Regions from separate parts of the Streptomyces ferrugineus genome, predicted to be linked through region 4. Evidence: riboswitches for the same ligand, from Rfam matches in the RefSeq annotation. Region 4 holds a riboswitch; each other region holds the start of a gene.
What was found. A riboswitch is a leader RNA that binds a small molecule or an ion and turns the genes downstream of it on or off. The one in region 4 is predicted to bind cyclic di-AMP.

Region 1 (2,192 bases), 3.9 Mb from region 4:
CGGTGGAGTACGGGCTGGCGGACCGGATCGTCCCCGACCGCAGGTCCACGATGGCCCCGCCGACGGGGCGGTGATCGGCCGGTGCTGCCACCCGAGCTGCCGCCCCTGCCCGCGCTGACGCGCGCGGAGGGGGAGTTGATCGACCGTTACCTGGATGCGGTGGACCTGCTCGGCCGGATCAATCCGGCGCAGTACGGCGACACCTACCGCGGACTGCGCGCCGCCCAGGCGCTGGTGAGCAAGGCGGCCGAGCTGCGGGACGCGCTGGCGCTGATGCACCAGCGCGGTGAGACGGAGCTGCACGCGCCCACGCTGGCGCGTGCGTTGCGCGTGCTGGACGGAGAGCGCCGCACGGCTCGCGTCACGGTGCCACCGCGCTCCGACAGTTGACGACGTGTACAGCCGGATTCCGGACGTCCCGACCCGCTGACGAGGCGTCCGGAACCGGGCTGAAACGGACCAGTCGAGGTACCCCCTTTCGGCGTAGCCGAGCCTACTTTTTGCGCGCCCGCCAGGGTTGCGCAAGAGGCATGACCCCCGGACGGAATGAGGTGTTCCGTCGCTGGTCCGGGACTCCTCGGGCATCTGGACACCCCCTCGAACACCCGGCCACCCACCCGAACGGGTGAGTGGTGAGTAACGCCACAAATCCCCGATTCCGTTGGGTATTTCGTTCATCCGTGCGTCAAGATCCCTGTCTGACGACAAGCCCCCGCCGCAGCGGCGGGGCGGTCCGGGCGGACGCCGAGTCCTGCCGCCGCCCGGATGACCGGTCGACGGAGTGGATCGGCAGGAGTGGAGGACCCGAGCAAGACGGGCCGCCGGAGCGGACGTTCGTTCGAGCCGAGCAGCCCTTGGGGTGAAGCCGTGGCAACGCGGCCGGGCAACTTCGCCAGCCCGAATCCGACAGGTCATCCTTCACAGGCGGCTGACGAAGGGTTGCGCATGACTGCGCTCAATCGTGTCCCGTCGCTCATGGTCCGGGCCGGTACGGCCTCGGCCCTCACCATCGCCGCAGTGGGCGGCTCGATCGTGGCTCCCGGCTTCGCCTCCGAGGCGGAGGCCGCCACGCCGGCATCGAAGGCACTTCGGATCGCGGCCTCCAAGAAGGGCTCCCCGTACAAGTGGGGCGCCGCCGGGCCGCACCGGTTCGACTGCTCGGGGCTCACGCTGTACTCGTTCAAGAAGGCGGGCAAGAAGCTGCCGCGCACGGCGGCCCAGCAGTACAACAAGACCCGCCACATCTCCGCGAAGAGCCGCAAGGCCGGAGACCTGGTGTTCTTCCACTCGGGGTCGAACGTCTACCACGTCGGCATCTACGCCGGGAAGGGAAAGATCTGGCACTCCCCGAAGTCCGGGGACGTCGTGAAGCTGCAGAAGATCTGGACCAGGAGCGTCTGGTACGGCCGGGTCAAGTGACCTTCCCGGGGGTGGTGCGGGCGGCCTGACGCGCCGTCACCGCCCCCGGGGCATCAGAGGGCCGGCACGGACCCGGCGAGGAGTGCCGCGCCGAAGGCCGTCAGGGCGGCGCCGGTGCCGACGGTGACCGCCCGGGCGGCGCGCGGCCGGCGCAGCCACCTGCCGAGCCGGTCCACCAGCAGGGCGACCACCTGGAACCACACCAGGGCGATCGCCAGCACGATCAGGGCCAGCAGCAGCGTCCGGGGCAGCGCCGGAGCGCCCGCGGGCACGAACTGGGGCAGCACGCTGAGGAACGTGAGGGACGCCTTCGGGTTGAGGGCGTTGGTGACGAAGCCCTGCCGCAGCGGTCGCGCGGTGGACTGCTCGTGCGTCTCCCCCGCTTCGGAGTGCCGCCGCCGCAGCGTCTGGACGCCGAGGTACAACACATAGCCGCCGCCCACCACTTGGATCGCGCGGAACAGGGCCGGTACGGCGGCCAGGACCGCGGCGACCCCCACCACCGCCAGCGTCACGTGGACCAGCAGCCCGGCCCCGATCCCGAGCGCGCAGGCGATGCCGGCCCGGCGGGAGACGAGCGCGTTGCGTACGACGACGGTGAAGTCGGCGCCGGGCATGGCGACCAGGCCGGCCGCGACACCGGTGAAGACCATGAGCTGAGCGTCCATGCGGTCCAGACTGCCGCGAGGATGCCTTCAGCAGGTATTACGAATATTCTGGGAAGTCCTTAAGCATTGGTTAAGACAGATCGGGGCTCCCATGTACGACCCGGT
Region 2 (2,192 bases), 3.7 Mb from region 4:
GAGGTGAGGGCGGTGCTCGGAGCCAGTGCTGCGCCCGGGTCCGGCGTCAGGCTCAGGACGGGAGCAGTGAGGGGGTCGGCGATCGGGGCCGGGGCGGGTGTCGGCCAGGCCGTCGCGCCGGGCGGGACCGTGGTGAGGTCGGCTGCCGACTGGGCCCGCAGTGCCTGCCACTGCTCCTCGGCCGACGGCTCGAGCCGGGCCGGTGCGGCACCCCAGGCGTCGGCGGCGGGCAGGGCGGCGGGCGCCGTGAGCGGATCCGCCGTGAGCGGATCGCTCTGTCGCGTGGCGTACAGGGACAGCAGTTCGCGGGCCAGGTCCAGCTTGCGCTGGTTCTGCTCCTTGGTCGCCCGCAGCCCGGACCGCTGCTGGAGGTCGGCCGCCGCCGGTTCGGTGGCCGGGGCGGCCGAGGGGGGCAGGGCGGGGATCGCCGGCATGACCTGGGTGGCCTGAGCGTCGGCCTCCGGAGCGGCCGGCAGGGCGGCGAGCGGGTCGGCGGGCAGCTCCGCCAGGGGATCCGTGCCGGTGGTCGGTGCGGCCGTCAGCTCCAGTGGCGCGCGACCGGAGGCCCCCAGCGCCAGGTCGGTGCCGTCCGCCGGCCGCGCGGGCCTCGACTGGGCGGGACGGTCCGGCATTCTGTCGCTCGGCAGCACCGCCGGGACGATCGGACCCAGATTCGCGCGCGCACGGTCGAACCACTGCCGGGCGACGCTGTCGAGGGAGCGGTCGCCGCGCCGGCTGTCCGCCTCCCGGGGCGGGGCGGCGGGTGCGCGTCCGGCGTCGGCCGATGGGGCGGCGCGCCCCGGCGGTCCCGCCGACGACGCACGGGTGGCGTTGAAGGTTCCCGAGTCGGTCTCGGCCCGGTCGTAGAGAGCGGCGACTCGTCGGCTGACCTCCTCGCGGCTCGGTGACTCGTCCGCGAGGGAGGGGGTGGCGCCCGCCGTCTGGCCGAGCAGGGCCACCGAGGTGAGGGCCGCCGACGCGAGTGCGGAGTTGCGCATGCCGGGCAGGCTGAGAGCCCCCGGCCGCGCGGTGCCTTCCGGCGCCATGGGCGACGTACTCCTTCCGTACTCCGCCTACCGAGTTAGCTGACGGGTTCGGGCGGTCGGTCCGGAAGGTGTGCCCTACGGCCCTTGCCCCGAAAGGCGGTCGGGCCGATTCACCCCAAGTTCGGTTGGGTCCCCGGCTCCGGTGAACCTCGATGGCGCACCGGACTCGGCGGAGGCCGCGCGTCCCGACGGGGTTCGCCGGAGGTCGTCGTGCGGCCTGATCCGTAACCTAGCCAACTTGTGCGCCTGCCGTGAAGGTTGAGGCGTTAAATGTCCGATACGTTTTTGTGACCTTCGACGCTTGGAGGGGAATGGCCGCCCGCTTCACTTCGCGGTGCTTCGGCGCCGCCACGCTTCGTAGTGATCCAGGATCGTCTGCTCGATCGGGCGGTAGCTGATGCCCAGTTCGCCGATGCTGCGGCTGTTGTCCACTCGGAACCGGATGCCGAGGTGTTTGCGGATGTGATCCTGCGTCAGTCCGAAGGCGGGGCCGAGGACGCGAACCGGCCAGTGCGGGAGTGCGGTGCGCGGGAGGCGGAGGTCGCGCGGGTGGCGGGTGCGCAGGATGCGGGACATCTCGTGGAACGACGTCATGGTCTCGGCGGCCACGATGTAGCGGCCCTTGGCGTCCGGGTTCTCGGCCGCCGCGATGTGCGCGTCGGCCACGTCGCGCACGTCCACCGTGGTGAAGCTGAAGTCCGGGGCGCCGTAGAAGAAGTAGCCCCTGAACAGCTCCTGGAGCAGGAACAGGCTGCCGGACTCGGAGGCGGGAGTGAGGGACGGCCCCAGGATCAGGCCGGGGTTGACCGACACCATGCGCCAGCGTCCCTGGGCGGCCTCCGCCTCCCATGCCGCGCGTTCGGCGACCGTCTTCGCGTAGTGGTACGGGTTGTTCTCCACCGTGCTGGTGGTGTTGAAGTACCGCTCCGAGAGCACCTGGTCGTCCATGTCCAGGACGTCCGCGTAGTCGCCGAAGATCGCGCCCACGGTGGAGGTGAACACGAGCCTGTCCACCGTGGGCGTCCGCTCGATGGCCGCCAGCACATTGCGGGTGCCGTGCAGGGCCGGCTCGACCATCTCCCGGCGGCCGTCCTTGATCTTCTCCGGCATACGGAACGGCGAGGCCACATGGAACACCGTCCGGCA
Region 3 (2,192 bases), 7.1 Mb from region 4:
CGAGGCAGAGCGGGTGGACCTCGAGGTCGGAGGAGCCGAGCTTGCGAAGAGAAGTCATGTTCTTCGCCAACCCTCGTGTCAGAAGCCGGTATTCCGCACACGCCGAAACCGGCAGTCCTGACGTCGGGGGGTCGCCGCCAGGACCACCGGGGATCGGAAGTCGATGCCCGTCGAGGGGTGTGTCAGGGGGTGAGGCCCTTGCCCCGCAGCCACGCCATCGGGTCGATGCCGTTCGAGCTGCCGTCGGGGTGCACCTCGAGGTGCAGATGGGCGCCGGTGACGTTGCCCGTCGCGCCCACGCGGCCGATGACGTCGCCGGTGTTGACCTTCTGGCCCACGCTGACGCTGATCGACGACTGGTGCGCGAACCACAGCTCGGTGCCGTCGTCCAGGGTGAGCACGGTCTTGTAGCCGTACGAGCCGTCCCAGCCGGCGAAGGTGATCGTGCCGGAGTGGATCGCCTTGATCAGCGTGCCCGTGGGGGCGGCGAAGTCCAGGCCCGTGTGGTAGCCGGAGGACCAGTAGGCGCCGGCCTGCCCGAAGGTCGAGGTGATGGTGTACGAGGAGGTCGGCAGCGTGTACTGCTTGGCCAGCTCGGCGAGGCGCTCGGCCTCGGCCTTCTTGCGGGCCTCCTCCTCGGCGGCGGCCTTCGCGGCGGCGGCCTTGGCCTCGGCCTCCTTCTCCGCCTTGGCGGCCGCGGCGGCGGCTTCCTTCTCGGCGGCGGCGACGGCGGCCGCGGCGGCCTTGGTGTCGATCTGGTCCTGCTGGAGCTCGGCCTGCGCGATGATCCGGCTGCGCAGCGCCTCGCCGGCGTCGGAGGTGCCCTGCGTGGTCTCCTCGGTGGCCTCGCCCACGGTGCTGAGCGCGGTGCCGGCGTCCTCGGCGGGAGCGGCGTCGTCGTCGGAGATCAGGGGCAGGTCGGGGATGGTGATGGCGACCGGCGGCTTGCCGCTCTGGGCGCTGGCCATGCCGCCCGCGCCGACGGCGGCTATGACGCCGACGCCGAGAACCGTGGAGCTGCGGGCGAGTCCCCCGCCGCGCTGCTTGCCGACGCGATGCCTGCCACGTGCCGGGCGAATGGACTCCGCGGTGGGGTTCCACTCCTCGAACGGGCCCTCGTCGGTGCGGTAGCGGTCGTAGCCGAAGGTGTCGGTGCTGCGCTGACTCGGCACGAACGGGGCTTGCGTAGCAGGCCTGTTGGACGCCACGTGGGCGTACTCCTTTCCTTCCTTCTCGCCTACCGGGTTAGCTGACGGGTTCGGAGCAGGAAGGTCTCCTACGCGCGTATACCAGTCGTGGGTTCACGACGGCATCCGCGCGATTCACCCCAGGGTGGTGGTTCCCCGGCTCCCTTGCGGGATTCGGCGCGTGCGCACGGAGCCGACTCTTGTGACGGCTGGGACGACCGCGCTGCGTTATCGAACGTTAATAGACGCGGGGTGCGGATTCCAAGCTGTTCCGCTTGATCATTAACTATTTTCGCCTGGACTTACGGGTCATCAACGGCCTAATTCGGGCGAGTTGGCCTGGACTCAGGAGTCACACAGGTATTGACGGTGTGTCAGTTGTTATGCGGAGGGCGGTCGACCGATCACCTCGGGTGACAACGATCAAGGTCGTCGTACGGCCATGAGGGCCATGTCGTCCGCCATGCCGCCCGCGGAGTGCCGGCGCGCCTCCGCCGCGAGCACGCCGAGCAGCGCGGCCGGCTCACGCCGGGCGTTGGCGCGCCCGGCGAGTCCCGCCTCGGGGTCGTAGAACCGCCCCTTGTCGTCGCGCGCCTCGGACAGCCCGTCGGTGTACAGCAGCAGCGTCGCGCCGCCCGGGAAGCCGGCCTCGTCGGCCCGGTCGGGCCAGGCGCCGAGCTCGCTCATGCCGAGCGGCAGCGCGGGTTCGGTGGCGGGCAGCGGGCATACGGTGCCGTCGGCGTACAGCAGCAGGGGCGGTGGGTGCCCGCGGTTGACGAGCCGTACGGTGCCGTTGCCGTGCGGCAGTTCGGCGAGCACGACGGTGGTGAACCCCTCGCGGGAGTCGACGCCGTCCCGCCTCGTCCGCTCCCGCGCCAGCGCCCGCTCCAGCCGCTGCGCGATCGCCTCCAGGGTGGCCTCCTGCTCGGCGGCCTCCCGAAAGGCGCCGATGACGACGGCGACGGCCCCGACCGCGCCCATTCCCTTCCCCTGCACGTCGCCCAC
Region 4 (2,192 bases):
TGCTCGGCGACACCCTGGGCGCCTGGACCGGCTCCCCGGGCGAGCCGCGCCCTGTCCCGCCGGTGACCGCCGACGACACCGGTCGCGTCGTCATCGTCGACCGCCCCGGCGCCGTCCAGACGCAGCTGCTGATGGGCCGGATCGGACCCGACCGGCACGACCGCGTGTGGCCCGCGCAGGTGCTCGGCACCTACTGCCTCGGCGGCACCCTCACCTCCCGTCTGGACAAGGTGCTGCGCGAGGAGAAGGGCTACACCTACGGGGTGCGCGCCTTCGGCCAGGTCCTGCGCTCCGCCCCGGACGGCACGGGCGCGGCCATGCTCGCCATCAGCGGCTCCGTCGACACCCCGAACACCGGCCCGGCCCTGGACGACCTGTGGAAGGTCCTGCGCGGTGTCGCCACCGAGGGGCTCACCGACGCCGAGCGGGACTTCGCGGTGCAGAACCTCGTCGGGGTGGCGCCGCTGAAGTACGAGACGGCCGCGTCCGTGGCGAACACGCTGGCGGACCAGGTCGAGCAGCACCTGCCCGACGACTACCAGGCGACGCTGTACCAGCAGCTCGCCGCCACCGGCACCGTCGAGGCCACGGCGGCCGCCGTGAGCGCCTTCCCGGTGGACCGGATGGTGACGATCCTGGTCGGCGACGCGGCCGAGATCCGGGAGCCCGTCGAGGCCCTCGGCATCGGCGAAGTCACCGTGGTGGCAGCCGAGTAGAGGACGAGCCCGCCGCCGGACGGCGGCACGCGCGCGTAGGGGCCCTGGTGACGCGAGAGTCACCAGGGCCCCTTTATGCCCGAATTGAGGAGAGGTTGCCTGTCTGGCCTGTGGGATGCGCTACAAAAACCCTGATCCGTTTGGGGATTGAAAGGCGCCCCGCTTAGCGTCTTCCGGGCTGTCCGTCAGGCAGTGCGCCGCACCCGCGGCACCGGACAGCCATCGCCGAGTCCCCGTACGGCGCGAGCCAGGGGAGCCGGGGACCCACCCGAAGTCCCTGGGGTGAATCGGACGCCCGCGCAGCCGCGAGGGGGTCCGTAGGAGACCTTCCTGCTCCGAACCCGTCAGCTAACCCGGTAGGCGAGAAGGAAGGAAAGGACCAGCCACTACATGGCGTTCACCTGCGCCACCGGGAAGAGTCGCCCCACCGGGAAGCATCGCCGGCCCAGCCGGTTCGAGCGCTCCACCGCCCGCGCGGCCGGCGTCGCCGCGATCACCGCCACCGGTGTCATGGGCACCCTGGCGGCCCCGGCGCTCGCCGCCGAGCCCGCCGCGGAGCAGACCGGCCTCATCCCCGTCATCACCGTCGACAACTCGATCGCCGACCAGCTCGACGCCCAGGCCGCCGCCCAGGAGCGGGCCGCCAAGGAGGCCGCCGCCGCGAAGCAGGCCGCACAGGAGGCCGCGCGCCTCAAGGCGGCCGAGCAGGCCAAGCAGGAGCGCGAGGCCAAGGAGCGCGCCGCCCGCGAGGCCGAGCGCAAGCGTCTGCTGTCCTACGTCGCCCCGATCTCCGGCTCGTACATCTCCACGGGCTACAAGTCCGGCGGCGCCGTCTGGTCCTCCGGCAGCCACACGGGCGTCGACTTCCACGCCGCCAGCGGCACCGCCGTCCAGGCGGTCGGCTCCGGCACCGTCGTGGAGGCCGGCTGGGGCGGGTCGTACGGCAACAACATCGTGATCAAGATGAACGACGGCACGTACACCCAGTACGGCCACCTGTCGTCCATAGGCGTCTCGGTGGGCCAGACCGTCACCCCCGGCCAGCAGATCGGACTGTCCGGCGCCACCGGCAACGTCACCGGACCGCACCTGCACTTCGAGGCCCGCACCACGTCGGAGTACGGCTCCGACATCGACCCGGTCGCCTACCTGCGCTCGCACGGCGTGAACGTCTGACGCCCGCACCGCGCCCGCGCGAAGCCCCGGCTCACCGAGCCGGGGCTTTCGTCCTTTCCGGGCGATCTCCTGACCAAAAAATATCCATGGATTCCGGTCCGCCGTCGGAAATTCCGGCCGGTTGCCATAGAGTCACTGGGAACACGTCATTCGTCGACGTTTCACGGGGATTAAGGCGGAGGTCGCTCATGCGTATTCCGGCGCATTCGGTGTGCACGGCGATTCGGGACGACATCGTCGCCGGTGTCTACGAGCGCGGCAGCCGGCTCACCGAGGAACTGCTCGCGCGCCGCTACGGCG

Region 1: another riboswitch for cyclic di-AMP. It lies ahead of IM697_RS16840 (C40 family peptidase); the one in region 4 lies ahead of IM697_RS33930 (M23 family metallopeptidase).
Region 2: another riboswitch for cyclic di-AMP. It lies ahead of IM697_RS44635 (C40 family peptidase); the one in region 4 lies ahead of IM697_RS33930 (M23 family metallopeptidase).
Region 3: another riboswitch for cyclic di-AMP. It lies ahead of IM697_RS02550 (M23 family metallopeptidase); the one in region 4 lies ahead of IM697_RS33930 (M23 family metallopeptidase).

What each region holds. Positions count from the first base shown of each region.
Region 1 is NZ_CP063373.1:3,681,171-3,683,362, reverse strand. Features, by position in the region: gene IM697_RS16850 (ATP-dependent Clp protease proteolytic subunit) at 1-74, shown strand, start outside; gene IM697_RS16845 (hypothetical protein) at 82-390, shown strand; cyclic di-AMP (ydaO/yuaA leader) riboswitch at 810-942, shown strand; gene IM697_RS16840 (C40 family peptidase) at 946-1,419, shown strand; gene IM697_RS16835 (LysE family translocator) at 1,473-2,087, opposite strand; gene IM697_RS16830 (LysR family transcriptional regulator) at 2,179-2,192, shown strand, end outside.
Region 2 is NZ_CP063373.1:3,854,483-3,856,674, forward strand. Features, by position in the region: gene IM697_RS44635 (C40 family peptidase) at 1-1,046, opposite strand, end outside; cyclic di-AMP (ydaO/yuaA leader) riboswitch at 1,055-1,228, opposite strand; gene IM697_RS17605 (NAD-dependent epimerase/dehydratase family protein) at 1,371-2,192, opposite strand, start outside.
Region 3 is NZ_CP063373.1:533,778-535,969, reverse strand. Features, by position in the region: gene IM697_RS02555 (aldo/keto reductase) at 1-58, opposite strand, end outside; gene IM697_RS02550 (M23 family metallopeptidase) at 183-1,208, opposite strand; cyclic di-AMP (ydaO/yuaA leader) riboswitch at 1,220-1,377, opposite strand; gene IM697_RS02545 (PP2C family protein-serine/threonine phosphatase) at 1,611-2,192, opposite strand, start outside.
Region 4 is NZ_CP063373.1:7,594,595-7,596,786, reverse strand. Features, by position in the region: gene IM697_RS33935 (M16 family metallopeptidase) at 1-716, shown strand, start outside; cyclic di-AMP (ydaO/yuaA leader) riboswitch at 930-1,093, shown strand; gene IM697_RS33930 (M23 family metallopeptidase) at 1,107-1,892, shown strand; gene IM697_RS33925 (GntR family transcriptional regulator) at 2,081-2,192, shown strand, end outside.